DNA from 2 places in the Uruburuella testudinis genome. Region 2 is predicted to be linked to the other one. Evidence: riboswitches for the same ligand, from Rfam matches in the RefSeq annotation. Region 2 holds a riboswitch; the other holds the start of a gene.
What was found. Region 2 has a riboswitch for S-adenosylmethionine ahead of metK (methionine adenosyltransferase). Riboswitches for the same ligand answer to the same signal wherever they lie in the genome.
Positions count from the first base shown of each region.

Region 1: linked by a shared signal. The riboswitch ahead of LVJ83_RS05350 (hypothetical protein) and the one ahead of metK (methionine adenosyltransferase) in region 2 are both predicted to bind S-adenosylmethionine.

Region 1 is NZ_CP091508.1:1,134,406-1,149,928, forward strand. It holds gene msbA (lipid A export permease/ATP-binding protein MsbA) at 1-1,150, shown strand, start outside; gene LVJ83_RS05300 (ferredoxin--NADP reductase) at 1,175-1,951, shown strand; gene LVJ83_RS05305 (LysO family transporter) at 2,680-3,585, shown strand; gene LVJ83_RS05310 (hypothetical protein) at 3,582-3,755, opposite strand; gene LVJ83_RS05315 (DeoR/GlpR family DNA-binding transcription regulator) at 3,852-4,640, shown strand; gene LVJ83_RS05320 (RidA family protein) at 4,920-5,279, opposite strand; gene LVJ83_RS05325 (YbaK/EbsC family protein) at 5,519-6,004, shown strand; gene LVJ83_RS05330 (DUF4870 family protein) at 6,019-6,384, shown strand; gene LVJ83_RS05335 (EamA family transporter) at 6,521-7,396, shown strand; gene lgt (prolipoprotein diacylglyceryl transferase) at 7,674-8,528, opposite strand; gene ilvD (dihydroxy-acid dehydratase) at 8,917-10,782, shown strand; gene LVJ83_RS05350 (hypothetical protein) at 11,101-11,406, opposite strand; SAM-I-IV-variant riboswitch at 11,517-11,627, opposite strand; gene cysM (cysteine synthase CysM) at 11,728-12,621, shown strand; gene LVJ83_RS05360 (LysR substrate-binding domain-containing protein) at 12,725-13,693, opposite strand; gene argS (arginine--tRNA ligase) at 13,855-15,523, shown strand, end outside.
Region 2 is NZ_CP091508.1:2,737,913-2,753,435, forward strand. It holds gene LVJ83_RS12540 (AAA family ATPase) at 1-671, opposite strand, end outside; gene LVJ83_RS12545 (MFS transporter) at 1,032-2,351, opposite strand; gene LVJ83_RS12550 (hypothetical protein) at 2,475-2,633, shown strand; gene LVJ83_RS12555 (VOC family protein) at 2,692-3,075, opposite strand; gene LVJ83_RS12560 (gluconokinase) at 3,508-4,035, opposite strand; gene LVJ83_RS12565 (GntP family permease) at 4,049-5,437, opposite strand; gene LVJ83_RS12570 (lysophospholipid acyltransferase family protein) at 7,079-7,963, opposite strand; SAM-I-IV-variant riboswitch at 8,146-8,256, shown strand; gene metK (methionine adenosyltransferase) at 8,575-9,744, shown strand; gene LVJ83_RS12580 (hypothetical protein) at 9,944-10,111, opposite strand; gene LVJ83_RS12585 (ABC transporter ATP-binding protein) at 10,789-11,439, opposite strand; gene LVJ83_RS12590 (ABC transporter permease) at 11,436-12,233, opposite strand; gene LVJ83_RS12595 (capsule biosynthesis protein) at 12,233-13,366, opposite strand; gene LVJ83_RS12600 (polysaccharide biosynthesis/export family protein) at 14,258-15,394, opposite strand.

The DNA of each region.
Region 1 (15,523 bases), 1.3 Mb from region 2:
CATCGACGGTGCGCGCGTAATTAAGGTATATGGCGGGCAAAAGCGGGAAACCGCGCGGTTCAGCCATTCGGCTGCGGGAGTGCGCCGCAATAATGTGAAACAGGCCTCGGCCAGCGCGTTGGGCACCGGCATTACCCAAATCATGGCTTCGGTGGCGCTGGCGGTGATTATTTATATGGCGGCATTTGAAGCCAACAAAGAGGGTTTCAGCGCCGGCGATTTTATGTCGTTTCTGACCAGTATGATTATGATGTTCGACCCCATCAAACGCATGACCGGGGTGATGCAGTCGCTGCAACGCGGCCTGGCGGCGGCAGAAAGCGTGTTCGGCTTTTTGGATGAGGGCGAAGAAGCCGACGGCGGCGTGCTTGAATTGGACAATAAGCCCGGTGCGATTGAGTTTGTGAATGTGGTGCACCGCTATCCCGAGGCCGAGCGCAACAGCCTCAACGGCATCAGCCTCACTGTGCCGCAGGGCAGGGTGATTGCATTGGTGGGCGCATCGGGTTGCGGCAAAACCACGCTGGCCAACCTGATTCCGCGCTTTTTCAATCCCACCGAAGGCGAAGTGCGCATCAGCGGCACCGATATCCGCGAATACACGCTGGAAAGCCTGCGCGAGCAAATGGCGCTGGTGAGCCAGGATGTGGTGCTGTTTAACGATACGGTGGCCGGCAACATCGCCTACGGCCAGTTGAGCAAGGTGACCGAGGCCGACATTATCCAAGCGGCCAAAGCCGCCAATGCCTGGTCGTTTATCCAAGCGATGCCACAGGGCTTGCAGACTGAAATCGGTGAAAACGGCCTGAAGCTTTCAGGCGGCCAGCGCCAGCGTATTGCGATTGCACGGGCTTTGCTGAAAAATGCGCCGATTCTGATTCTGGATGAAGCCACCAGTGCGCTGGATAACGAATCGGAGCGCTTGGTTCAGGCGGCCTTGGAAAACCTGATGCAAAGCCGCACCACCATTGTGATTGCCCACCGCTTGAGCACCATTGAGAAGGCCGACAACATTGTTGTGATGCACGAAGGCCGCATTGTCGAGCAGGGCACGCACCAAGATTTGTTGAAACGCGGCGGTCGTTATGCCGATTTGCACAATCTGCAATTTGACGATACGCCGTCTGAAAGCGTTCAGACGGCCTCTTGAAATTTATACACTAGGAAACCCGAAATGGCAGCATTCAATACCCAGAAAGTTTTATCTGTTCACCATTGGACCGATGCTTATTTTACCTTTACCTGCACCCGCGACGACAGCCTGCGTTTTGAAAACGGCCAATTTGTGATGGTCGGCCTGATGGTAGACGGCAAGCCGTTGATGCGCGCCTACAGCGTAGCCAGCGCCAACTGGGAAGAGCATCTGGAATTTTTCAGCATCAAAGTGCAAGACGGCCCCCTGACCAGCCGCCTGCAACATTTAAAAGAAGGTGATGAAGTGCTGATCAGCAAAAAGCCCACCGGCACGCTGATTTGCGGCGACCTCAACCCGGGCAAACACCTTTACCTGCTCAGCACCGGCACCGGTATCGCGCCTTTTCTGAGCATTACTAAAGATCCGGAAGTGTATGAGCAGTTTGAAAAAATCATTTTGGTACACGGCGTGCGCTATAAAAAAGATTTGGCCTATTACGAGCGCTTTACCCAAGAGCTGCCCGAACACGAATACTTGGGCGAGCTGGTGAAAGACAAGCTGATTTATTATCCCGTGGTGTCGCGCGAAGAATATCCGCACCGCGGCCACATTACCGATCTGATGATGAGCGGCAAAATGTTTGAAGACATCGGTCTGCCGCCGATCAACCCGCAAGACGACCGCGCCATGCTGTGCGGCAGCCCGGCCATGCTGAAAGATACCAGCGGCGTGTTGAACCATTTCGGCCTGACGGTATCGCCGAAGATGGGTCAGCGCGGCGATTATCTGATTGAGCGTGCGTTTGTCGACCAGTAAATCCAATCATGGTCAGGACACCCGGGCGACATAGCCCGGCAGATGATTCGGCCACGGCATCATATCTGCCGGTTTGCATCTGGATGGTAAACCCGGCGGGAAAAGGCGGCTTCGGCTGCCTTTTTTGCGCTTTTCGAATCTGTATCATATCTATCTATTTGCAAAAGTAAGCAGACAAGGCGGCGGGTTGAAAAACAGCACACACGTGCGGGGCTGGCTGACTTGGCGCTTCAGCGTCTTAGCGAAAGCAGCCTTTTTCGAGCTCAGGCGAGCCAACGCAGTTAGGTTATTTTTGTGAACAATATCAGACTTGTGTAGTGATATCCAGGCTATTTGATTTACAGGTGAATTTTGTCTCTGAAAATGCATCTGCTGCGTTTTTTGCTTGGCATCTGCATTTCCAGGAGCAGCCTGCCCCTCATAAACCGACGTCAGGACACTCTGGCCGGCAACGCTTATCTGTAAACTGGATTTAACTTTTATTTACAGATATAATGTCGGACTATTTTTAATATTCAGACGGCCTCTAAAGCGGCACAGACACTTTGAGGCCGTCTGAATGTCTAATCCGAAATCATACCCGTTTAAAACAGCTGGCAATCTGACTGCGCGCCCGCTTGAGCCGGAAAAGGGCAGTTGCCGATGCAGCTCTCGGCCGCTTTCGCGCCACTGTTTGGGTTTGCCTTAATTTCGGGTTCGGCAGCAACCCGCTTAGCGATGTATGCCTTATGAACAGCCTGATTACCCTGATTTCCATACTTACGCCGCTTTTTCTCGGCTTTTTCATCCGCGTGCCCAAACGCTGGCTGCCGTTGGTCGATAAAGGGCTGGGCTGGTTGGTGTATCTGATTTTGCTGCTTATCGGCGTATCGTTGTCGCAGGTGGAAAATCTCGGTGCGCAAATGCAGACCATTATTTCCGCCACGGTGTTGCTGTTTGTGTGCGTTATCGGCTTGAATCTGCTGGTGCTGATGTGGTTTGACCGCCGCTATCCGTGGCAGGTAACAGGTAACGGTAAAAAAGCCAATGTCAGTATCCGCGGCAGCCTGAAGCAGGTGGGTTGCGTGTTGTTGGGTTTTTTGGCCGGCAATGCTTTACCTGCAGCCTGGCTGCCGTCTGAAAATCTCGGCACTTATTGCCTGATGTTGCTGGTGTTGCTGGTGGGAGTGCAATTGCGCAGCAGCGGCATCACTTTGCGGCAGGTGCTGATCAACAAGCGCGGTGTGCAAACCTGCGTGCTCATCACATTGTCGTCGTTGGCGGGCGGTTTGCTGTTTGCCGCGCTGATGCCGCAAGTGTCGTGGAGCAAAGGGCTGGCGCTGGCTTCTGGTTTCGGCTGGTATTCGCTGTCGGGCATTGTGATGACGGAAGCCTATGGGCCTGTGTGGGGCAGTATTGCGCTGTTAAACGATTTGGCGCGCGAGTTTTTTGCGCTGGTGTTTATTCCGCTGCTCATGCGCGGCCACCCCAGTGCGGCGGTCGGTGTGGGCGGCGCCACCAGCCTGGATTTCACTTTGCCGGTGATTCAAAGCTCGGGCGGTTTGGCCGCCGTGCCGCTGGCCATCAGCTTCGGGTTTGTGATTAATGTCTTGGCGCCGGTGCTGATGGTGGTGTTTTCCGCCATGCATTTTTAAGTCATGATAAACGACACATCAGGACACCCTAGGGTGTTCTGACCATTCGATTTACGGGTGCTTTTTGCCCCTGAAAACGCATCTGCTGCGTTAAAAAGCCTCGCAAGATGTCTAATCTTGCTGTGTTTTTTGCCTGGCATCTGCATTTTCAGGAACAAAAATCCCCTCATAAACAAATTGTCATGACACCCTAGCATCATGTGCCTGATTTTTCAAAAATATCTTTGATTTCAAATACACGATAAAACCAATATTCAGCCAACAATATGCCGCCTAGAATCCAACGACACGAAAAAATCATTGCGCTGGTGCGCGAACACGGTTTTATGCCCATCGACGGCTTGGCCCGTGCCTTGAGCGTTACGCCGCAAACCATCCGCCGCGACATCAACCACTTGTGCGAAGAACATATCTTGCGCCGCTATCATGGCGGAGCCGCCTTGGGCGAGCGCTTGGAAAACGATGATTTCCAAAGCCAGAAAAACAAGATGCAAAGTGAAAAAGCCCATATTGCCGATGTGATTGCTGCCCACATTCCCGATAACGCATCGCTGTTTATGAGCATCGGCACCACCATCGAGGCCGTGGCGACGGCGCTGGTAAAAAATCATAAAAACCTCTGCATCATCACCAATAATATTCATGTGGCTGCGATTATGTCCGGCCGCAGCGATTACACAGTGATCATCACATCAGGTGTGGTGCGGCCGCTCGACGGCGGCGTTACCGGGGTGGCCACGGTCGACTTTATCAATCAATTCAAGGTGGATTATGCGGTGTTGAGCGCATCGGGTATCGATCAAGACGGCTCGCTGCTTGATTTTGACTATAAAGAAGTCAGCGTGATGCAGGCGATGATGGAAAACGCCCGCTTGCGCTATTTGGCGGTCGACCACAGCAAATTCGGCCGCAATGCCTTGGTGCGCATGGGCGACATCACCGATTTCAGCACGGTGTTTACCGACCGGGCGTTGAGTGCGCCGATGCGTGAAAAGCTGGAAGGGGCGGGCGTGAAATGGCTGGTGGCCGAACGTGAGTCGGTGCATGATGCCTAGGTATCATGACCATTCAATTTAAGGGTGTATTTCCCCTAAAAACGCATCTGCTGCGTTAAAACGCCTCGCAAGATGGCCAATGTTGCTGTGTTTTTTGCCTGGCACCTGCATTTCGAGGAACAAAAATCCCCTCATACACGACACATCAGGACACCCTGGCAACGGACAGGGAAGATTTTGTTTGAGCAAACTCTGATTGTGTAGGGTGTTACAGCTTGAGGCCGTCTGAAACACTGTTGTTTTCTGCGTTTCAGACGGCCTTGACGGTATCAGAACACGCTACAGCTGCCGAATCTGCACGGCGGATACTTTGATTTCTACCGCCCAATCAGGATTGGCCAGTTTGGCTTCCACGCAGGCGCGGGCAGGTGCGCGGCCGGGCGCTACCCATTCGTCCCAAGCTTGATTCATGGCATCATAGTTATTCAAGTCGGGCAAAAAAATGGTGGCTTCGAGAATATGCCGTTTATCAGAGCCGCATTCGGCCAGCCATTTATCGATTTGCGCCAACACATCGCGGGTTTGCGCGGTTGCATCTGCATCGGTGCGCTCCGGCACCATGCCGGCGAGAAAAACAAAACCGTTGGCGACGGTAGCTTCCGACAAACGCGGGGTTTGGCCGTGATATTGCACAGTCATTTTCTTTCCTTTGCTAGGGTGTTCTGACCATTCGATTTACGGGTGTATTTTGCTCCTAAAAACGCATCTGCTGCGTTAAAAAGCCTCGCAAGATGCCCAATCTTACTGCGTTTTTTGCCTTGCATCTGCATTTTCAGGAACAAAAATCCCCATAAATCGAATGGTCAGGCTCCCTTAATATTATGAGACAGAGCGCTTATGGTAACATATAGCCGAAAATATCGTTCAGACGGCCTGATATGAGCAAATCCGATTACCCCGTTACCCCGGCCATCCGTTTTTTGCGGGCACACAATATTGATTTTGAAGCGCACGTTTTAAATTATATCGAACACGGCGGCACGGCTTATGCAGCAGCGCAATTGAATGTGCCCGAGCGTCAGATGATTAAAACCATCGTGCTGCAAAATGAGCGGAAAAAAGGGCTGATTGTGTTGATGCACGGCGATAAGGAAGTGTCTACCCGCAATCTTGCCCGCGAGTTGGGTATGAAGCATATTGAGCTGGCCGATGCCGGGCAGGCGCATAAATGGACAGGTTACCTTTTCGGCGGCACCAGCCCTTTCGGCACCAAAGCCGCCTTGCCGGTCTATGTGGAACACAGTATTTTCGATTTGGCGCTCATCTACATCAACGGCGGCAAGCGCGGTTTTCTGGTTGCCCTCCGCCCCGAAGCGCTGAGCAGCCTCAATCCGGTCAGCGTGAGCGTTGCCACCGATGCTTAAACGAAAGGAAAAACATGAGTCACGATATTATCGAACACCAAAATCTGCCTGCCCCTGAAAACCTGCGCACTTACGCCATGGTGGTGTATGCGCTTTATCTGGCTTCGCTGGTGGTGGGCATCACTTTGCTGGTGGGGGTGATTATGGCCTATGTGAAGCGCGGCGATATGCGCCACACCCTTTATTACAACCACATGCAGTATTTGATTAAAACTTTTTGGTACAGCGTGTTGGGCTTTTTTATCGGCGGCATTACCCTGGCGCTGGCCGTTGGCGGCCTGATTTTGGTGGTGGTGAGCATTTGGTTTATCTACCGCGTGGTGGCCGGTTTTATCAAGCTTTACGACGGCAAAAGTGTATCGCCTGAGGGCTGGCTGTGAGCTTTGGCAAGCAACATGTGCTGGTTGAGGCCGTCTGAAACCCATTCATAAAAATAACCCAACAGTGTTGTCCAGCCTTGTTATCTTGCTCGTGAATGGGTAGAAGCATTGCGGCAAACCTTTTTGAAAAGCAATCATGCATTATTTGATAATCAGCATCGTGTGCAGCGTGGCTGTGGCGGTGTTGCTGAAAATTTCCCGTAGTAAAAAAATCGACATCGAGCAGGCTGTGGCGGTGAATTATCTGGCCGCCATTGCTTTATGCATGTGGTTTCTCAAGCCCGAACTGGGCGCTTGGAAAAGCCATCTGCCGGATTGGTGGCTGTTTGCGGCGCTGGGTGTTTTATTGCCGGCGGTGTTTGTGGTGATGGGGCGGGCGGTGGCGCATACCGGCATTGTGAAATCTGATGCAGCGCAGCGCTTGTCGTTATTTTTACCGATTGCCGCTTCATTTTTGATTTTCGGCGAAACATTATCGCCAGGGCGCTTGATCGGCATCGTATTGGCATTTGTGGCTTTGTTGTGCCTGCTGTGGAAAGGCGGAGGCGGCAACAAAGCAGGCGCTTCCGTCACCGAGGCCGGATTGTTGTTGGGCGTGTGGGCGGGCTATGGCGTGATTGATATCCTGTTTAAACAAGTGGCCAAAAGCGGCACGGCTTTTTCCGGCAATTTATTGGTGGCGTTTTGTGTGGCGGCGGTGCTGATGTTCGGCTATTTGTTTTACAAAGGCAGCAAATGGACGGCCGCCGGCATACTCGGCGGCCTGCTGCTCGGCTGTTTGAACTTCGCCAATATTTTGTTTTACATCCGCGCCCATCAGGTATTCAGCAGCAATCCGACCTTGGTATTCGCCGGCATGAATATCGGCGTGATTGTATTGGGCACACTGGTGGGGGCGCTGGTGTTTAAAGAAAAAATCAGCCAGATTAATGCTGCCGGTATTGCAGTGGCCGTGGCGGCAATCGGGTGTTTGTTTTATTGGCCGTATATCGCGCGGCTGGCCGGGTTGTAGCAGATTTGATGCCCGTTTGCAAAGGTAAACGCAGCCACTGTATTTTTGCCCGGCGGAGTTAAAAATACAGTGGCTACACTTGCTGTCTGGCAGCATTCGTTTGGTGTTGCAGCGCTCTGTTTCCCCTTCGTCCTAACGGGGGCAGGGTGGGGTGAAGCCGTGAAGGATTTTATATCTCACGGATTATGTTATCCCGAACTCACGTTATATATATTCGCCCTATATCAAAAGGCCGTCTGAAAAGATTTTCAGACGGCCTTGCTTTCAAAATATTATTTTATGCTGTTGCGTTGCGTTTGCCGAAATACACAAAGCCGGCAATGCCAAGCACAATCATCGGCAGGCTCAGCCATTGCCCCATCGACAAGCCCAATGTGAGCAGGCCGAGGTAGTCGTCGGGCTGGCGGGCGAATTCGGCAAGAAAGCGGAAAAAACCGTAACCGGCTAAAAACACCATGGCCACTTGGCCGGTGGGGCGCGGTTTTTTGGAAAACAGCCACACAATCACAAACAGCGCCACGCCTTCCAGCGCAAATTGGTAAAGTTGCGAAGGGTGGCGCGGCAGCATGCCGTATTCGGCCAGCCACATTGCCCATGGCGGGTTGTGGGCGGCGGCGGCCACATCTTCATAACGCGCTTGCGGGAAACCCATTGCCCAAAATGCATTGAGGTCGGTGACGCGCCCCCACAACTCGCCGTTGATAAAATTACCGAGCCGGCCTGAAGCCAGCCCCAGCGGCACCAGCGGCGCCACAAAATCGGCCACTTTCCAAAAGCCGATGTTGTGTTTGCGGCCAAACAGCCACATCGCCGCCAGCACGCCCAAAAAGCCGCCGTGAAACGACATACCGCCTTCCCACACTTTGAAAATATCCAGCGGATTGGCCAGATAGTCGGATAATTTGTAAAACAATACATAGCCCAAACGGCCGCCCAGAATCACGCCGAACACGCCCCAGGTCAGAAAATCATCCAGCATTTCTTTGGTAAACACGCTGTTGCCCTGCGCAATGCGGCGGCGGCCCAGCCAGATAAACAAAATAAAGCCGACAATGTAGCTGAGCGCATACCAGCGCACGGCCAGCGGGCCGAGGCTGATTAAAACCGGGTCGAACTGCGGATGTATCATCATGATGTATGGCCTTGAAGTTTTTTCAGACGGCCATTATAGCCGAAAGGGGCGCGGGTGTTGCAGCGGCAAGCGTAATGAAAAGCTAAAGGCAGCGGGTGCATGCAGTCAGCCGGCTGAGTAAACGGGCATAAAAGGCCGTCTGAAAAACGATAAAAACACATCAGACATTTTGTCGGCTGTTTAATTGTCAACGATTGGTATAAAATACGCTCAAGCTTTTATTATTCATAATAAAGGCCGTCTGAAACGTTCAGACGGCCTTAGGGTGTTCTGATGGGTCATCAATGAGGGGATTTTGACTCCTGAAAACGCAGCAGATGCGTTTGCAGGGGTAAAAAGCACCCGCAATCAACACATCAGGATGCCCTAGTATTTTCAAGGAAAAACCATGCCAGCCTACCGCTCCAAAACCTCTACCCACGGCCGCAATATGGCCGGCGCGCGCGCGCTGTGGCGTGCCACAGGTATGGCCGATGATGATTTCGGCAAGCCGATTATCGCCATTGCCAACTCGTTTACCCAGTTTGTGCCCGGCCATGTACACCTGCACAATATGGGCCAACTGGTGGCGCGCGAGATTGAAAAAGCGGGCGGCATCGCCAAAGAATTCAACACCATCGCCGTAGACGACGGCATCGCCATGGGGCACGGCGGCATGCTCTACAGCCTGCCCAGCCGCGATTTGATTGCCGATTCGGTGGAATATATGGTTAACGCCCACTGCGCCGATGCGCTGGTGTGCATCTCGAATTGCGACAAAATCACCCCCGGCATGCTGATGGCCGCCTTGCGCCTGAATATTCCCACCGTATTTGTGTCCGGCGGGCCGATGGAAGCGGGCAAAGTAATCGGCGTGGCCAATATAGTCGACGAGCGCAAGCTGGATTTGGTCGACGCCATGGTAGATGCCGCCGACGACACTATCAGCGATGAAGCAGTGGCCGCGGTAGAGCGCAGCGCCTGCCCCACCTGCGGTTCGTGTTCCGGCATGTTTACCGCCAATTCGATGAACTGCCTTACCGAAGCGCTGGGCCTGTCGCTGCCGGGCAACGGCTCGCTGCTGGCCACCCACGCCGGCCGCAAAGAGCTGTTTCTCGAAGCCGGCCGCCTGATTGTAGAAATCACCAAGCGCTATTACGAGCAGGATGACGAACGCGTATTGCCGCGCAATATCGCCACCAAAGCCGCCTTTGAAAACGCCATGAGCCTCGATGTGGCCATGGGCGGCTCTACCAACACCGTATTGCACCTTTTAGCCGCCGCATCCGAGGCCGGCGTGGATTTCAAAATGGCCGATATCGACCGCATCAGCCGCCGTGTGCCGTGCCTGTGCAAAGTCGCCCCCGCCACCCAAAAATACCACATGGAAGACGTGCACCGTGCCGGCGGCGTGATGGGCATTTTGGCCGAACTCGACCGCGCCGGCTGTCTGCAAACCGAAGTATCTGTTATACATGCCAACTCTTTGGCCGATGCCTTGGCGCAATGGGACATCACCAACCCCGCCAACACTGAAGCGCATGCCCGTTATAAAGCCGCACCCGGCGGCGTGCGCACCACCGAAGCTTTTTCGCAAAACCGCCAATGGCCGAGCCTCGACCTTGATCGTGAAAACGGCTGTATCCGCAGCAAAGCGCACGCCTATTCGCAAGATGGCGGCTTGGCCGTATTGTTCGGCAACATCGCCGAGCGCGGTTGTGTGGTGAAAACCGCCGGTGTGGATGACAGCATTCTCAAATTCAACGGCCGCGCCCGCGTGTTTGAAAGCCAAGATGCCGCCGTGGCCGCCATTCTCGACAACCAAATCGTGGCCGGCGACATCGTGATTATCCGCTACGAAGGCCCCAAAGGCGGCCCCGGCATGCAGGAAATGCTTTACCCCACCTCTTATCTGAAATCCAAAGGCTTGGGCAAAGAATGCGCATTGCTGACCGACGGCCGTTTTTCAGGCGGCACCTCAGGCTTGAGCATCGGCCACGTTTCGCCTGAAGCCGCAGAAGGCGGCGCCATCGGTTTGGCGGAAGAGGGCGACACAGTGGAAATCGATATCCCCAACCGCAGCATCAACCTGGCCGTGTCGTTTGAAGAGCTTGAGCGCCGCCGCGAAGCCATGGAAGCACGCGGTGCGAAAGCTTGGAAACCGCAAAACCGCGACCGCTATGTGTCTGCCGCCTTGCGCGCCTATGCCGCCATGACCACATCGGCCGACACCGGCGCAGTGCGTGATGTGTCGCAGGTTGAACGTCAAGACTAATGGTTTTAAAATCAATAACAAAGGCCGTCTGAAGCGTAAGTTTCAGACGGCCTTTGTCGGGTAGGGGCTAGGGTGTCCTGGCCATTCGATTTATGGGTGTATTTTGCTCCTGCTGCGTTAAAAAGCCTCGCAAGATGTCCAATCTTGCTGCGTTTTTTGCCTGGCATCTGCATTTCATAAACGAATGGTCAGGACACTCTAGGGTGTCCTGACCATTCATAATGATTCAGATTTTTTGCGCTAAAAGCACATCTGCTGCGTTTTCAGGAGCAAAATGCACCCGTATATCGACACATCAGGACACCTTAGGGGTGATTTTCAGGCGGCATGGCGGCCGCGCTCGTTGTTGAATTCACGCACATAAGCCACCAGCGCAGTGATGCAGCCGTCGATATCGTCGACACCGGCCAAAAACAAAATCGTGCGCAGCGACGACAAATCATGATCGGCCACCAAGGGTGCTGCATATTGGTTGGGAAACGCCAGCGGGCAGAGCCACAGCTTGTCTTCGGGGCGGTAGATGCCCAGAATTTCGTTGCGGCCGTTGTGGCGGTGCAGGGTAAACTGCACGGCGGCGCTGGCGGGTATGGCCTGTGTGGAAAGCTCGAGTTGATGAATCTGCATCAGTGGTTCCTTTTCCTGTTTAGCATTTTGGGCAGCAATTGGGAGTAAATCGCCCGGGGGTGCGGATATTGCGCAAGCTGATAAAAAGCACCCTGTAAGCCGAAAGCCGGGTGCGTTGCCGTGTTTGCCGGCAGCTTTCCGGCTGCGGCCACATCTGCGCCTGCGTTCCACCTTGCCGGCAAAGGCAGGTTGGCATGGTTTCCCAACTCATGATGTCAAGCCATCTTAATGCCGGCGCATTTACGCTGTCAACTGCTTTGATGATATTCATCGGCGGCATTTTGTGATAAGTTTGCACATCGCTGAACACTCACCGCACGGATGATGAAAAAATACGATACTTTGGCCGATTGCGTCGGCCGCACGCCCCTGATCCGGCTGCAACGCGTGGCTGCACACACACAGGCAACGGTGCTGGCCAAGCTTGAAGGCGACAACCCCGCCGGTTCGGTTAAAGACCGCCCGGCTTTCAATATGATTGCGCAGGCCGAACAGCGCGGCGAAATCCGCCCCGGCGACAATCTGATTGAAGCCACCAGCGGCAACACCGGCATTGCGCTGGCGATGGTGGCGGCGATGAAAGGCTATACGCTCACGCTGCTGATGCCGAAAAACGCCACCCAAGAGCGCAAAGATGCGATGGCTGCCTACGGTGCCGTGCTGATTGAAACCGACAGCATGGAAGCCGCCCGCGATCAGGCGCTGGCGATGCAGGCGCAAGGCTTGGGCAAAGTGCTCGACCAGTTCAACAACCCCGACAACAAACAGGCGCACTACCTCACCACCGGCCCTGAAATCTGGGCGCAGACTGAGGGCAGAGTCACCCATTTCGTCAGCTCGATGGGCACCACCGGCACCATCACCGGGGTGGCCAAATATTTGAAAGAGCAAAACCCGGCTGTGCAGATTATCGGCCTGCAACCCGATGCCGAATCATCGATTGCCGGCATCCGCCGCTGGCCGGCCGAATATATGCCCGGCATTTTCGAGGCAGATTTGGTCGACCAAACGTTAGATGTCAATCAGAAAGATGCCGAGAAGTTCATGCGCGAAATGGCGAGAGAAGAAGGTGTGTTTGCCGGTGTGTCGTCGGGTGCGGCGGCCATGGTGGCGGTGGATATTGCCCGACAAAACCCCGGTGCGGTGGTGGTGTGTATTATCTGCGACCGCGGCGACCGTTATTTGTCGACCGGATTGTTCGGCAGAGCAGACTGACGGATACGGTATAACAGGCCGTCTGAAACCCATTGATTAAAATCATGGTTTTCAGACGGCCTGTCGATATTGTCAAACCAAAATATCAGGCGGCAACGCCGGGCTATTTTTGCAAACGGGTATACGCCTGAATCCATTCAATCATGATGCGCACTTTGGGTGTGGTGTCCATATTGGCCGGATACACCAGATAATAGGCGCCGTGCCGTTGCAGGCGGTGGGGCCAGGCCAGATGCAGTTGGCCGGCGGCCAGCTCGCGCTGCACCAGAATTTCCGGCACCAGTGCAATGCCGCAACCGCATTCGGCCGCATGGATAACGGCATAAAAAGAATCGAAGCGCGGGCCGTTGAACGTGCCCGCCCATTCGATATTTTGCGCCAGCAGATATTCGTGCCATGCCCGCGGCCGCACGCGCGACTGTATCAGAATATAATCGGTTGATGTGGTGATGTCGGCCAACGGCGGCGGTGAAATCTGCGGTGCGCACACCGCCACAAAATGGCCGTCAAACAACTTGATGCTGGCCAGCCCCGGCCAAACACCATCACCGTGTAAAAAGCCGATGTCCATATTTTGGTTGAATTCAGCGCAAAAATCGCCCAGCTCATCGTGAATATCCAAGTGGATGTGGGGGTGGGCTTTGCCGAAGCCTTTCAGGGCGGGAATCAGCCAGCGGGCGCCGAAAGTAGGGTGGGTGGAAATGCGCAGGGTGTCCGCCTCACTGCCGTGCGCCAACACATTCAATACGGCGTGTTCCAAATGGCTGAGCATTTCTTGGGCTTCTGTTAAAAACAGTTTGCCTGTCGGCGTGAGCTGCAAACCGTGTTGCAGGCGGTGGAATAACAAGCCGTTGAGCGTGGTTTCCAGTTGCGCCACTTGTTTGCTCACCGCACTTTGCGTCATGTGCAGCTCTTGCGCCGCCTTGGTAAAGCTCAGGTGGCGGGCCGAGGTTTCAAAGCATTGTAAAGATGAAACCGACGGAAATTTTTTGGCAGCCAGTTTTTTCATGATGATATCGCTGTAATGGTGTGTGTTGAAGAGCGGTTGCAAGTTGATGATAGCGAAAAACATGATAACCGTCACTCGCCGGGAAAGCCTTGAGGCCGTCTGAAAAAGCCTTTCGCTGTTATCGTGAAAGCGGTAAAATAGCGTGAAAATTTTAAGATGAAATATCAGGCCGTCTGAAAAGTGTTGTAGGGTTTCAGACGGCCTGTCGATATTGAAAGCATAATATGAATCTACACCAAACCGTAGCCGCTGAAGCTGAAGCGGCTTTTGCCGCCGCCGGCATTGCCGGAAACCCGGTGGTTTTGCAGCCGGCCAAAAATGCCGATTTCGGCGATTTTCAGATTAACGGCGTGATGGGGGCGGCCAAAAAGGCCAAACAAAATCCGCGCGAGCTGGCGCAAAAAGTGGCCGATGCGCTGGCGGGTAATCAGGTGGTCGAATCGGCCGAAGTGGCGGGGCCGGGTTTTATCAATCTGCGCCTGAAGGCGGCATTTTTGGCGCAAAACATTGAATCGGCGCTTTCAGACGGCCATCTGAATGTGCGCCAAAGCATGCATCCGCAAACGGTAGTGATTGATTATTCCTCGCCCAATCTGGCCAAAGAAATGCATGTCGGCCATTTGCGTTCGAGCATTATCGGCGACAGCATTGCCCGCGTATTGCGCTATCTCGGCCACCACGTGATTGCGCAAAACCACGTGGGCGACTGGGGCACGCAGTTCGGCATGTTGGTGGCGTATATGGTGGAGCAGCAGCAGGATAACGCTGAATTCAAGTTGGCCGATTTGGAGCAGTTTTACCGCAGCGCCAAAATCCGTTTCGACGAGAGCCCCGAATTTGCCGACGCCGCGCGTGAATATGTGGTGAAACTGCAAGGCGGTGATGAAACCGTGTTGGCATTGTGGCGGCAGTTTGTGGCGGTTTCGCTGCAACACGCACAAGCGGTTTACGATACGCTGGGCTTAAAGCTCACGCCCGCCGATGTGGCCGGCGAATCGATGTATAACCATGATTTGCAAACCGTGGTGGATGATTTGAGCGCCAAAGGGCTGGCGGTAGACGATGACGGCGCCAAAGTGGTGTTTTTAGATGAATTTAAAAACCAAGACGGCGAGCCGGCGGCATTTATCGTGCAAAAACAAGGCGGCGGCTTTTTATACGCCAGCACCGATTTGGCCTGCGTGCGCCATCGTGTCGGCCGTCTGAAAGGCGAGCGTTTGCTGTATGTGGTCGATACCCGCCAAAAACTGCATTTCGAACAATTATTTACCACTTCACGCAAAGCCGGCTACCTGCCTGAAAATGTCGCCGCCGAATTTATCGGTTTCGGCACCATGATGGGCAAAGACGGCAAGCCGTTTAAAACCCGCAGCGGCGATACCGTGAAGCTGGTGGATTTGCTCGATGAAGCGGTGGAACGCGCCACCGTGCTGGTGCAAAGTAAAAATGCAGATTTGGGCGCAGACGAAGCGGCACAAATCGGCCGCACTGTAGGCATCGGCGCCGTGAAATACGCCGATTTGAGCAAAAACCGCAGCAGCGATTATGTGTTTGATTGGGAAACCATGCTCAGCTTTGAGGGCAACACCGCGCCTTATCTGCAATACGCCTACACCCGCGTGCAGAGCGTGTTCCGCAAGGCGGGCGCATGGAATCAAAACGCCGCCGTGATATTGGATGCGCCGTTGGAAAAACAACTGGCGGTGGAGCTGCTGAAATTTGAAGATGTGTTGCAAAGCGTGGCCGAAACGTGTTATCCGCATTATCTGGCCGCTTATCTCTATCAAGTGGCCACCTTGTTCAGCCGCTTCTACGAAGCCTGCCCGATTCTGAAAGCCGAAGGCGCCACACGCGACAGCCGCCTGCAACTGGCGAAGCTGACGGGCGAAACGC
Region 2 (15,523 bases):
CGGTAAACATAAGCGGCGGCGGCAGGTGCAAATTTCACCGCCGCCGCCTGCTGCTGCCATTGCTGCACGCCCGCCGCATCACACACTGCCTGCAAGGCGGGCAGGCTGCTGCGGCCGCCGCCGGCCGCATAAAGCTGTGTTTCGGCCTCGGCAGCCGGATACCCCAGGCTCAGGCGCATCATAAAGCGGTCGAGCTGCGATTCGGGCAGCGCAAACGTGCCCGCCTGTTCGACAGGGTTTTGCGTGGCCACCACCACAAACGGCGCCGGCAACGCATAAGTTTGCCCGTCCACCGACACCTGCCGCTCTTCCATCGCCTCAAGCAATGCCGATTGCAGCTTGGGCGAGGCACGGTTGATTTCATCGGCCAGCAAAAACGGATGAAACACCGGCCCGGGATAAAACGTAAACCGGCCCTCATCGGGGCGGTAAATATTCACGCCGAGCAAATCAGAAGGCAGCATATCGCTGGTGAACTGCACCCGCCGGTAATCCAGCCCCAACACCGCCGCCACCCCGTGCGCCAACGTGGTTTTGCCCACACCGGGCACATCTTCGAGCAGCACATGGCCGCCGGCAATGATGCCGGCAAGCAGCTGCTGCAATACATCGGGCTTGCCCAAAATCAAGCCGTTGAGTTGTTGCAGAGCATTTTGGATAGATGGATTCATGATGAAAAGCAGACAATCGAGAGTGAAATGAATAAAGCAGTGATACAAGGCATAAGCCCCAGGCAGTAACGATCGTGAAAAGAATGACGCAGCAGCGCAATACCGGCACAATCAACAAGATGCCGTCTGAAAAGTTTTCAGACGGCATATCTTATACCAATTCACAAAAGTAAGCTAACAAGGCGGCGAGCCGAAGACTTTACACACCTACAGGAGTGGTTGACTTGGTGCTTCAGCGCCTTAGCGAAAGCAGTCCTCTTCGAGCTCAGGCGAGCCAACGCCGTTAGGTTATTTTTGTGAACGGGTATTACCTCAACTCAACACCGGCGAGGGCCCGGCGCCTTCAAATTAAGCCGCCGCTCAACGGCTGATGTCTTCCAGCGTACGCCCTTTGGTTTCCTCACCCAACAGCACAATCACCGCCACCACCGCCAGCAGCACACCGGCAAACATCATAAAAATCTTACCGAATCCCTGCGGCTGCACAATCAGTGCGGCCACCGCCATCGGCGCCAAAATACCGCCCACACGGCCGACCGCGCCCGCCCAGCCGGAGCCGAACGCCCGAAAACGCACCGGATAAAGCTCAGGCGTATAAGTATAAAGCACGCCCCAGGCACCGAGGTTGAAAAACGACATCATGCAGCCCCAAAAAATCACCGCCGCCACGCTGCCGCCTTGGCCGAAAAAATAAGCACACAGCGCACAGGCAAACAAAAAGCCCGCCAGCGTGGCCTTGCGGCCGATTTTTTCCACCAGCACCGCCGCCGCAAAATAACCCGGCAGTTGCGCCAGAATCATCACCAGCACATATTCGAACGTTTGAATAACGGTATAGCCCTGTTCCACCAAAAGCTTGGGCAGCCAAGTGAAAATGCCGTAATAAGAAAACACAATGCCGAACCAAATCAGCCACAGCATCAATGTGCGCTTGGCAAACGGCGGCTGCCACAATTGGCCGAAGCGGATTTTTTCTGGCGAGGCCGCCTGCGCCACCAGCGCCTTTTCCGCCACCGGCATGCCCGCCTGCGCCTCTAAGCGGCACACAATTTGGTGCGCCTCTTCAATACGCCCTTTATGAATCAGATAAAGCACCGATTCGGGAATGTATTTCCACACAAAAAACACATAAAACACCGGCAGGCCGCCAATCAGAAAAGCGCTGTGCCAGCCGTATTGCGGAATAAAAAAATACGACACCAGCGCCGCAGCCAGCCAGCCCAGCCCCCAAAAACTTTCCAACAGCACAATAAACCGCCCGCGCACCGAGGCCGGCACATATTCGCTCACCAGCGTTACCGCCACCGGCAATTGCGCCCCCAAGCCGATGCCGACAAAAAAACGAAACAGCAGCAGCCAGGCCAAATCAGGCGCCAGCGCACATAGCGCCGTGGCAATGCTGTACACCACCAAGCTGGCGGCAAACACTGTTTTGCGGCCGATTTTATCCGCCGCCCGCCCGCCCAACACCGCGCCGGCGGCCATGCCCACAAAACCGGTGCTCACCACCCAACCCAAGGCTCGCGGGCTTAACGCCCATTCCTTACCCAGCGTGGCCAGCACAAACGACACCATGCCGGTATCCATCGCATCAAACAGCCAGCCCAAACCCACCAACACCAGCAATGTGTAGTGAAACCGCCCCACCGGCAGCCTTTGCAGCCGCGAAACAATATCCATGCCCCAACACTCCCTTGCCGTATCGTTTATTTTGCCGATAAAGCCGACTTATAGACGATTTATCAATCAGTTGCAAGCACAACCCCATGTTCAGACGGCCTAGGGTGTCTTGATGTGTCGTTTATGGAGGGATTTTTGTTCCTGAAAATGCAGGCTCAAGGCAAAAAACGCAGCAAGATTGGGCATCTTACGAGGTTTTTTAACGCAGCAGATGCGTTTTCAGGGGCAAAATACACCCGTAAATCGACACATCAGGCCACCCTAAAGTATTCTGATGATTGATAAAAGCAGGGCGGCAGATTAATCAGGCCGTCTGAAAAACAGGCCTGCTCATCCCCATTCACACGCGGTAACGGCTGATTTCGAGCAGATTGCCGTCCGGGTCGCGCAAATAAACCGAATCGATGGCGCCCACCGCGCCCGTGCGCGGCACAATCCCGCTCAAAGCGGTGATGCCGTGTGCGGCCAATTCCTGCTGCACCTGCGCCAGCGGCGTATCGGTCAGCAAACACAAATCGGCGCTGCCGCACACCGCTGTTTGCGCATGCGGTGCAATTTCTGCGCCTTGCTGATGCAGATTGATTTTCTGGCTGCCAAACAGCAACGCCTTGCGCCCTTCGCCGAAAGTAATTTCCTGCATGCCCAGCACACGGGTATAGAAATCAATACTGCGGCCGATATCGGCAACGGTGAGTACGAGATGATCGAGGGAAGTAATGTTCATAATCGTGCGCTCCTGAAAATGGGTGCCGACAGCTCGGGCTCAAACCCACACAGATGCTCTGATTGGGGTTTTGCTGTCACAAAAATCAGCCTGCCGCCCTGTTCAAGCGGCAGCCGGATAATATTTTTTGATGATACCACTGATAGAAGCGGCCTGACGGTATCGGTTTATTTTGCCGGCTTATGGGGATGAATGGCATGAACAAGTTTTGGCCTATTGAGTCAAGATACCCGCTCATACCCATTCACACAAGCAAGCTAACCAAGCGGCGAGCCGAAGACAGCACGGGTAGTACGGCAAGGCGAGCCAACGCTGTTGGGTTACTTTTATGAATGGGTATCCGTCATCATCCCAACAATCAGGCCGTCTGAAACGCCGGTTGCCCATTCGGCACCAACGGTTTTCAGACGGCCTCAATCCATCTCCGACAGGCTACACGTTGTAGCCCTGCGCTCTTACCCACGCCAGCATTTCAGCTTCCACTTCGGCAGGCTCGCCGGCGTTGTCGATGCGCACACCGGCCTCGTCGCTGCCCAATTCTTCCAGAATTGCTTCTTGCGAAGTGAGCATTTCGGCTTTCATATAATGGCCTTTACGCGCCATCATGCGGGCAAGGTTGACATCGTGCGGCGGCGCCAAGTGAACAAACACCACGTTTCCTTCAGCTTCGCGCAGAATATCGCGGTATTGGCGTTTCAGCGCCGAACAGGTTACCACGCTGAAAGGCTCGCCCTGCTGTGCCTGCGCCGTCATCCAGTCGCGCAGGTTGCGCAGCCACGGGTAGCGGTCTTCATCGGTCAGCGGAATGCCCGCACCCATTTTGTCGCGGTTTTCCTGAGTGTGAAATTCGTCACCCTCGGCATAAGGGCAGTTGAAATCGGCTTGCAGGGCTTGGGCGGCAGTGGTTTTGCCGCAGCCGCATACACCCATCACCACGAAATGTACGGTTGTTTGATTCATCTTATTGACTCCTTTAGCCCAGCAATACAAATGCAATGGCGGAAAGTGTGAAGCCGACCACCGCAATCAGGGTTTGGTTAACCGTCCACGTTTTCAAGGTGGTGGGCACGTCCATATCGAGCAGGCGGCCGACCAGCCAGAAACCCGAATCGTTAACATGGCTGGCGCATACCGAGCCGGCCGCAGTTGCCAATACCACACAGGCAAGCTGCCAATCGGTATAACCCGCAGCCATCACCGCCGGTGCCATCAGTGCAGCTGCCGTGGTTAATGCCACCGTAGCCGAACCTTGGGCAATGCGCAACACCACCGCCACCAAAAAGCAGCCCAGCAGCACCGGAATACCCAAACCGGCCATGCTGTCGGCCAGCGCCTGACCGATGCCCGAAGCACGCAACACGCCGCCAAACATACCACCCGCGCCGGTAATCAGAATCACCGAACACACCGGCCCGAGCGCACCGTCGATGGTTTTTTCCAACGCGCTGGCTTTCTCACCGCGGCGGCCGCCCAATACATACAAGGCCACCAATACGGAAATCAGCAGCGCAATCGGCGTCGAACCGATCATGCGCAAGGTTTGCACCCAAGATTCATCGGCGCTGACCACATCCTGGCTGATTAAGGTCGCCAAACCGGTGTTCATAAAAATCAGCAGCATCGGAATCAGCATAATGCCGATAACGGTGGCCGCAGAAGCCGGCTGCTTGGGCTGATCCTTATCCAATTTGCCGCCTGAAAGCAAATCGGGCACCGGCACATGAATGCGCTTATCCAAAAACTGGCCGAGCAGGTAGCCGCTGAAATACCAAGTGATGAAAGCAATCGGCAAACCGATCAGCAACACATGGCCGATGCCGGCGCCGTAAAATTCAGAAGCGGCAATCGGGCCCGGATGCGGCGGCAGAAACACGTGCATCACCGAAAATGCGCCGATAGATGCCAAGCCATACGCCAATACCGGCGCTTTCATGCGCCGCGCGGTGGCAAACACAATCGGCAGCATCACCACCAAGCCGGCATCAAAGAAAATCGGGAAACCGAAAATCAGCGAAGCCACACCCAGCGCAAACGGCGCGCGTTTTTCGCCAAACATGCGCACCAGCGCATCGGCCAGCGACTGTGCCCCGCCCGAAGTTTCGACCAGGCGGCCGAGCATTGCGCCCAAGCCCACCAGCAGCGCCACGCTGCCGAGCGTGCCGCCGAAGTTTTTCACCAATACATCATTAACGATGCTGCCCATCGGCAGGCCGGTGGCAATGGCGGTAAGCAGGCTCACCAGCACCATCGTTACCAATGCATGCACACGAAATTTAATAATCAGCACCAAAATCAGCGCAATCGCGCCGAGTGCAATACCGAGCAACGGGCCCGCGCCCATTGTCTGCGTCCAGTTTTCCATTTACTGCTCCTGCATTATTGTTTGTTGAAGGATTCTCTGAGGCATTTTTATTCTTGCAGCGTCAATCAGCTGTTTGAATGTAATAAAATGTAACTGCACTCTACTGGCTTGTGCAACGGCTGATTGTGATTTAAATCAAACTTGGATTTATTTTTCTTAACAAAGGCATTATTAAGAATTAAATTTCCATAATTTTATTTTTTGTGAAATTTAATGTCAATATTACATTTAACTACACATATTTGGCACGTGCATTTGCTCTATTGTCAAATCATTCAAATACATGCTGTTGCCATGAAGCGGCAAGCCGTCAAACAGGCCGTCTGAAACACCGGTTTATGTTTCAGACGGCCTGTTTTTCCTTGTATATCGAACATCCCGCATCATAGCAAGCAACACCCTACTACGCTGACTGGAGCAGCAAGATTGGCGGGAAAAACAAACGCCGGCCAAAACACGCAACGGCAAACACAACGGCAACTGAATTCCCTTCCCGTGGGAGAGGGTTAGGGAGAGGGCACAAGCCGCAAGGCTTGAATAATAGCCAGGCCGCCTGAAAATGATAATAGAATACATGATAAAGCAAACCTGCGGTTTGCCGCCCTCTCCCCAACCCTCCCCCACAGGGGAGGGAGTTAGGTTACTGAAGCGGTGAGATTGGCGGGAAAACAAGCGCCGGCCGAAACACGCAACGGCAAACACAACGGCAACCGGGTTCCCTCTCCCATGGGAGAGGGTTAGGGAGAGGGCGCAAGCCGCGGGGCTTGAATAACGGTCAGGCCGTCTGAAAATGATGGCGGAAGGTGCAATGAAGCAAACCTGCGGTTTGCCGCCCTCTCCCCAGCCCTCCCCCGCAGGGGAGGGAGTTAGGTGGCTGAAGCAGTAAAAGATTGGCGGGAAAACAAACGCCGGCCAAAACACGCAACGGCAAAAACAACGGCAACCGAATTCCCTCTCCCGCGGGAGAGGGTTAGGGAGAGGGCACAAGCCGCGGGGCTTGGATAACGGTCAGGCCGCCTGAAAATGATAATAGAATACATGATAAAGCAAACCTGCGATTTGCCGCCCTCTCCCCAGCCCTCCCCCGCAGGGGAGGGAGTTAGGTGGCTGAAGCAGTAAAAGATTGGCGGGAAAACAAACGCCGGCCAAAACACGCAACGGCAAAAACAACGGCAACCGAATTCCCTCTCCCGCGGGAGAGGGTTAGGGAGAGGGCACAAGCCGCGGGGCTTGGATAACGGTCAGGCCGCCTGAAAATGATAATAGAATACATGATAAAGCAAACCTGCAGTTTGCCGCCCTCTCCCCAACCCTCCCCCACAGGGGAGGGAGTTAGGTTGCTGAAACGGTAAGATTGGTGGGAAACAAACGCCGGCCAAAACACGCAACGGCAAAAACAACGGCAACCGAATTCCCTCTCCCGCGGGAGAGGGTTAGGGAGAGGGCACAAGCCGCGGGGCTTGGATAACGGTCAGGCCGTCTGAAAATAATGGCGGAATGCGCAATGAAGCAAACCTGCGGTTTGCCGCCCTCTCCCCAGCCCTCCCCCGCAGGGAAGGAAGCCGGGTGTCCTGACCATTCAGAATGACTCAGATTTGTGTGTGGGCTTGCTTTTTATGAATGGGTGCGATTGCTCTGCGCTTAGCCCGTTTCAGACGGCCTCTGCGGTGCGCCGGCAGGATGTTTGTAGCGGTTATACATAAACAAATACTGTGTAGGAAAACGCCGTATCCAATATTCGACATTTTGGTTGATCAGCCGCGCATCATGCGCTTTATCGCCGTTCAACTCACCTTGCAGCGGTTCGATATGCAGCACAAACCCTTGACCGCCGGGCAAGCGTTCGCCGCAGAAAAACAGCGCCTTCACCCCTTTTACCTGCGCCAGCTTGGCCGCCAGCGTCATTGTATAGGCCGGTTTGCCGAAAAAATCCACCCATACGCCGTCACCGCCTTCTTCGGGCGAGGGCACATGGTCAGGCAGCACGATGGTGGCCTCCCCCGCCCGCAGCGCCTTCATCACCTGCTTCACACCCTGAATATTGGTCGGCGCGGTTTTCCCTTTGCCGCGCACCCGCCCCGCCTGCATGATGGCATCAAACATTTTCAGCTTCGGCGGTTTATACATGGCGGTGAGCGGAAACGGCAACTGCTGGCTGATATAGCGCCCGGCCAAATCATAACTGCCGATGTGCGGCGTGATAAACAGCAAACCTTCGCCCTTATCCAAGGCCGTCTGAACATGTTCCCAGCCGTGTATTGCCTGAAACAGGGCTTCAATGGCTTCAGGTCGTCTGAAAAACGCTATCGGCAATTCCAGCGCGCCTTTGGCCGTTTCCTGAAAAACAGCCTTAATATCAGCATCGGCAGCCGCCAACCCGGCCTGAAGCATATGCACGCGCGCGCGCTTGCGGTCTTTGGGCAACAGACGGCAGGCAGCAGCGCCCCAAAGATTGCCGATAACGTGCAGCAGCGGCAACGGCAGGGCGGCCAAACATTTAAACAGCAGGGTAACGAAGGTTTGCATAATCATCCGACTCAAAAGGGTAAAAACGATTTTAATGGAAATCTGCGCAAACCCCAAACCAAACCGGGGTCGTTTGCCATTCAGGCGGCCTTAGCTTGGTTTGAAATACGCAATCCTTAAAAACCCGCCGCCCGCAGCGCTTTTACCGCCCTTGTTCAGCCACTTAAAACCTGCTATCATCGCCGCTGCATTAAGAGTTGGACATTCCATGCCAACCTGCTTTTCACGCCGAAAGGTAAGGTGGACGGTTATCAAACCGATGTGGCTCGCCAGAGCAATCCAAACCCGCTTAATGCGGGAATTTTTTTTGCCCGAAACCCGAGTGCATCCTGACAATTTTATTTACGGGTGTATTTTGCCCCTAAAAACGCATCTGCTGCGTTAAAAAGCCTCGCAAGATGCTCAATCTTGCTGCGTTTTTTGCCTAGCATCTGCATTTTAGGGACAAAAATCCCCTCATAAACAACACATCAGGACCCGAGGGCAGAATTCCTTTTAATTAAGAGCTTGTGTTTCGCAGCAGCCGACAGCGGCCTGCCTGTTGAAACACCCGTTAAGCGGCCGTCTGGAACATCAGGCACGCCCCGCCCCACCCCGAAAGAATGAATACAATGAGCGAATTTTTATTTACTTCCGAATCGGTTTCCGAAGGCCATCCCGACAAAGTGGCCGACCAAGTTTCCGATGCGATTTTAGACGCCATCCTCACGCAAGACCCGGCCGCCCGCGTGGCCGCCGAAACGCTGGTTAACACCGGCTTGTGCGTATTGGCCGGCGAAGTCACCACCAACGCTCACGTCGACTACATCAAAGTTGCGCGTGAAACCATCAAACGCATCGGTTACAACAGCTCCGAAATGGGCTTCGATGCCGAAGGCTGCGCGGTCATGATGTGTTATGACCAGCAATCGCCCGATATCGCCCAAGGCGTAAACGAAGGCGAAGGTGTAGACTTAGACATGGGCGCAGGCGACCAGGGCTTGATGTTCGGCTATGCCTGCGACGAAACCCCCACGCTGATGCCGTTTGCCATCTATTACGCCCACCGCCTGATGCAGCGCCAGAGCGAAGTGCGCAAAAGCGGCCTGCTGCCGTGGCTGCGCCCCGATGCCAAAGCCCAGCTGACCTGCGTTTATGATGCCGACACCGGTAAAGTCAAACGCATCGATACTGTGGTGCTGTCAACCCAGCACGAGCCGCAAATCGAGCGCGAAGAACTGATTGAAGCGGTGAAAAAACACATCATCGAGCCGGTGCTGCCTGCCGACATGCTCACCACCGATACCCAATATTTGATTAACCCGACCGGCCGTTTTGTCATCGGCGGCCCGCAAGGCGACTGCGGCCTCACCGGCCGTAAAATCATCGTCGATACCTACGGCGGTGCCGCGCCGCACGGCGGCGGTGCGTTTTCCGGCAAAGACCCCACCAAAGTCGACCGCTCGGCTGCCTATGCCTGCCGCTATGTGGCCAAAAACATTGTGGCCGCCGGTTTGGCCAGCCAATGCCAGATTCAGATTTCCTACGCCATCGGCATCGCCCAACCCACTTCAATTGCCATCGACACCTTCGGCACCGGTAAAGTGGATGAGGAAAAACTGATTGAAATCGTGCGCAACCAATTCGACCTGCGCCCGAAAGGCATCATCAAAATGCTCGACCTGCAACGCCCGATTTACAGCAAAACCGCCGCCTACGGCCATTTCGGCCGCGAAGAGCCGGAATTTACCTGGGAGCGCACCGATAAAGCCGCTGCCTTAAAAGCTGCTGCGGGCATGTAACACTGAGTCATACCTAAACAGAAGGCCGTCTGAAAGATTAATCTTTCAGACGGCCTTCTCCAAGATGAAGCCTTGCAAAATACCTGTTGCAGTCACAGAATCGTTCGTGAATCTCATTCCGCCACAGGCCGGAAAACATCATGGTGAAACACTTTCACGCCGAAATTTATTTTGCCAAAGCCTCATAATATCAAAGACATTACTGCGCTACGCCCGATGCCGGGGCAGAAGCAGAAACCTCGGAAGCCGGCACGGAAGTCACACCCGCAGCAGGCGTGGTATTTTGATCAACAGGTTTCTCACCGCAAGCACTCAAGCTCAATGCCAACAGGATTACAGCTAAAGGGGTAGCCATTGAAAATTTCATCACAACACTCCTTTCATCACACAAGTTGCCGGGCGAAATAACCCGACATCCATCACAGCAGCCAAGCTTATCAAAGTATCATATCGAAACACAAGGCTTTCATCATTCGGCCATTTGCTTTCTGCATGATTCAAAAGCGGTTTGGGCGGATTATCTGACCATATCATGGTGCCAAGGCGCCCTGACCGACTGCATAAAATACCCAATGCTTCTGCCATTAAGAACCGCCATCACACCGTTTGGTTCCCTTCCGCCCCAAGCTTATGCCCATTCACAAAAATAACCTAACGGCATTGGCGCGCCTGAGTCTGAAGAGAACCGGTTTTACTAAGGTGCCCTGACAATTCGTTTATGAGGAGATTTTTGTTCCTGGAAACGCAGATGCCAGGCAAAAAACGCAGCAAGATTGAACATCTTGCGAGGCTTTTTAACGCAGCAGATGCGTTTGCAGGGGCAAAAAGCACCCATAAATCGAATTGTCCGGACACCCTAGGGCACTGAAGCGCCAAGTCAACCAGCCCATACTCACTGTACCGTCTTCGGGCCGCCGCCTGGTTCACTGACTTTTTTAAATGGGTATTATCTGAATATTCCATCACAGCCAAAGGCCGTCTGAAACTGAATTCAGACGGCCTTTGCTATCGTAAACGACAAACTGCCGTTGACCATATTATTTGTTATAACAAAGCATTATAATATTTATATGCTGAATCCATGTTTTCAAATTTGTGCATATGGCCGGCCTCCAGCACCATCGCATTGTCGCAATATTGTTTCATGGCGCTGTGGCTGTGCGACACCAAAATAATCGAACGGTCTTTGCGTTTCTCAAACAGCTCATATTTACACTTGGCCGAAAACCGCGAATCGCCGACGGCAATCACTTCATCAATCAGATAGCAGTCAAACTCAACCGCCAGCGACAAAGCAAACGCCAGCCGCGCCTTCATCCCTGATGAATAGCGCTTTACCGGCTCATAAAGATATTGCCCCAGCTCGGAAAAGTCTTCGGTAAACGCCTTCACATAATCGACATCAACATCATAAATGCGGCAGATAAAACGCAGATTGTCCATACCGGTCAGGCTGCCCTGAAAAGCACCGCTAAACGCCAGCGGCCACGAAATGCTCATCGTGCGCTTGATTTCGCCTTCAGTGGGCGCTTCCACACCGCTGACCAACCGGATAAGGGTGGATTTACCCGCACCGTTGCGCCCCAAAATGCCGATTTTTTCGCCTTTTTCCAGCTTAAAATCAATATTGTTCAACACCGTTCGCCAACCGGAACGGGTGCGGTAACGTTTAGATACATGCTCAACCGAAATCATTGCGGCTCAACCCCTTTACTGAAATTGCTGACCATGGCCAAACCCAGCAGCAGCAGCACCAGATTACACAACAGCAGATACCACGGATTCTCATAAGTGGTTACCGAGGGGCCGAAATAGCCGGCACGAAACATCTCTGTACCGTGCACCATCGGAATCCACAATACATACTGCTGAATTTTGGCAGGCAATACATGCACAAAGAAAAACACACCGGAAAGCGGCATCATCAAAAAACTCAATGTGCCCCAGATTTTGCCGAATGCTTCAAATTTATATGCCACCGAGCAAATCACCAACCCCAAACCCACGGCAAACATCGCCATCAGCATCCAAGCAACCAGCATATAAAACATATCATATGGCGGCTCAATCCAAGACATGGCGATAAAAAGGCTCATAATCACGATTTGGGCAATCGTTGCGCCGGAAATTTCCAGCAGCATGCGCGCCAGCAAGGTATCCAATACCCGCACATTGCGGTGATACAGCAAACTGATATTGGCATTGATTGCGCCGATAGCACGAGATGAAGCGCTCCGCCACATCATCATCATCGGGTAACCGGTCATCACAAAAGCAAACATATTCAACGAGGAAACCTGGTTGGCACGAAAATAGCCCCACAAACCGACAATTAACAAGGTCATCAGCAACGGCTCGACAAACAGCCACAAAAAGCCGATATTGTTGCGTCCGTAACGGGTGATGATTTCTCGCATCAGCAAAGCGCCGATCACCCGCACCTGAATCGCCAATGATTCGAGAAATGAAGTTTGATGCAAAGCTTTCATCAGTTTTTATGCTCACGTACGCTGGCAATCAGCAAGCTCAAAATGCCGTACACAATCAGGCCGATAATCAATGTAGCGATAATGTTATAAATTCGCTGGGGCAATTGCGGCATATCCGGCACACTGGGCTGCGACACCACTTCAAGATACAGCTGTTGGCGCTCAGCTTCTGCCCGGGCGTTTTCCAATGAAGTCACCGCTACCGCCAGCTGTTTTTCCGCCAATTCGTTTTCCAGATACAGGCGCTGGTAATCTGCGGCCTGATTGGTCAGCGAATTGCTGCCGCCGCCTGAAATCATGCGCATCTGCAGAGCGATTTCTTTACGCAGACTCTGCTCCCGGGCTTTCAAGCCCGGAATCTGCGGATTATCAGGGGTAACCGCACGCACCTGATCCAATTGCGTTTGAATCACAATCAGCTCGTCTTGCAGCTTGGAAACCAGCCCCATCTGCACTTCGGATTGCGCTTTCAAATCAAAAATACCGTGCTCGGTGCGGTAGGCGGTCATGTTGCCGGCCGCTTTCTGCACCCGCTCTTCTGCCACTTTAACCGCTTCTTGCGCATAGCGGATGGTGTCCTGACGCGCCCGGGTATTGAGTTTATTGATCAGCGCCTCACCCTGCTTGAGCAAGGCATTGTTGATTTGCGCCGATTCGCCGGCATCAAAAGAGGTGACCCCCAAGGTGGTAATGCCTGAAATCGAATCAAAATTAATGCCGATTTTTTTAATGTAATACTGATAGAAAGCTTCGCGCGAATCAAACAAGCCGAAACCGTTAAAGCGGCTGAAAATATCACCCTTAACTTCATAGAAATCCCGCACCGGCAGGCCTCTTTCCAACTCTTGCAGCGCAGAGCGCGACTGCATATATTCCCGCACCGTATAAGTATCGTCTTGCGCACGCGAGAAGCCGGCGCCTTGCAAAATCGCCCCGATATCGCTTAACGCCGTCTGATTTTTAGATGAACGCACCACAAAGCTGGATTCTGAGGTGTATTGGTCGGAAGCAATCAGGCCGAAATAAAGTACGGCCACTGCGGTAGGAATAATCACCGTCAGCCACAACAGCGGGCTGGCTTTGGCCGCCCACCCTTTAAGCTTATGCCCGGGTTTGTTGCGTGCAGCCGCCAAAGCCGCTGCTTCGGCTTGTTTCGCTGCTTCGGCTTGTTTCGCTGCTTCGGCTTGTTTCGCTGCTTCGGCTTGTTTCGCTGCTTCGGCTTGTTTCGCTGCTTCGGCTTGTTTCGCTGCTTCGGCTTGTTTCGCTGCTTCGGCTTGTTTCGCTGCTTCGGCTTGTTTCGCTGCTTCGGCTTGTTTCGCTGCTTCGGCTTGTTTCGCTGCTTCGGCTTGTTTCGCTGCTTCGGCTTGTTTCGCTGCTTCGGCTTGTTTCGCTGCTTCGGCTTGTTTCGCTGCTTCGGCTTGTTTCGCTGCTTCGGCTTGTTTCGCTGCTTCGGCTTGTTTCGCTGCTTCGGCTTGTTTCGCTGCTTCGGCTTGTTTCGCTGCTTCGGCTTGTTTCGCTGCTTCGGCTTGTTTCGCTGCTTCGGCTTGTTTCGCTGCTTCGGCTTGTTTCGCTGCTTCGGCTTGTTTCGCTGCTTCGGCTTGTTTCGCTGCTTCGGCTTGTTTCGCTGCTTCGGCTTGTTTCGCTGCTTCGGCTTGTTTCGCTGCTTCGGCTTGTTTCGCTGCTTCGGCTTGTTTCGCTGCTTCGGCTTGTTTCGCTGCTTCGGCTTGTTTCGCTGCTTCGGCTTGTTTCGCTGCTTCGGCTTGTTTCGCTGCTTCGGCTTGTTTCGCTGCTTCGGCTTGTTTCGCTGCTTCGGCTTGTTTCGCTGCTTCGGCTTGTTTCGCTGCTTCGGCTTGTTTCGCTGCTTCGGCTTGTTTCGCTGCTTCGGCTTGTTTCGCTGCGGCCTCAGCCTGCTGCGCGGCTGAGGCCGCTACCGGTTTTTGCTCGGACATTTTCTGCATCCATTCAATATTTTAAAAACTTGCAGGCCGTCTGAAAGCATATACAGCTTTCAGACGGCCTCTTCATTAATTGGCGATATTATCAACGCTGTTCACACCGCTAACCACCGGTGAGAACACAAATTGTAAGAATTTCTGCACTTCGGCCAAAGGCGCATTCGACACATAAACCACATCTTTGTCTTTTACCGGAAAGCGTTGCAGCCAAAATAAAGAGTTCGCATCTGCCAGATTCACACGATACACCACCGGAATCTCCGCATCATAAGTATATCCCTTGGCCAGCCAAGCACCCTTATCCTGCTCCGGCAAATCCGCCAGCGGCTCATAACGGAACACAAATACCCCGCGCGCATCCGAACGGCGGTCTTGCAAACCGCCCATCCGGCCGACTGCTTCCGCCAGCGACAAGCCCCTTACCGAAAAGCCCACCTGCTGCGAACGGCCGACCGCACCCATCGAAGTAAAGCTATACGGATTGGTGATAATCGTGACCACGTCGTTTTTACGCAACACAATATTCTGGCGCGGATTGGCCACCAAATCTTCCAGCGCCACCTGCTTCACCTCATTGCCGCGCGTCAGCTGCACCGTGGTATCCTGCACATTCGCAGTCGAACCACCTACCGCCGCCACCGCATCCAACACCCGCTCGCCCGCCGCCGTCAACGGCATACGCACACTGTTACCGGCACGCACCACCGACACATTGGCCGCATTATTCTGCACCATGCGCACCATCACCTGCGGCTGGTTCGCCATCCTTTTCAGACGGCCTTTGATAATTTCCTGAATCTGCCCCGGCGTTTTACCGCTCACCGCAATATCGCCCACAAAAGGAATCGACACCGTGCCGCGCTCGCTCACCATCTGCTCCGGCAGCTTGGTCAACTGCGCACTGCCCGATCCGCTGGACGTTAACGACCCGCCAAACAACACCGCCGGCGGCGCTTCCCAAATGGTAATGTCTAGCACATCACCAATATTCACCGCGCCCACAGAAGCACGACCTTCGCCCAATTGGGCAAAAGATTGATTATTTTTTTGCTGATACAGCTTACGCACCAAGCTTTCATCAAGATCAATGACTTCCACTTCGGGCACAGCCGCCGTTGCCTGTTGCTCACTTAAAGCCACCACTTTTTTACCGCTGGGGCCGGAAGTGGGGAGGCCTGCGCATGCCGACAACAGTAGAGCTGTCATCACGCCCTGCACACCATAACTACCAATCCGTAGAAAATATTTATTCATGCTTAAAATACCACTCATCAATCTCAATAATTATCGAATAAAATCTATTGTACTCGGAATATTACACCATTTAACTACAAA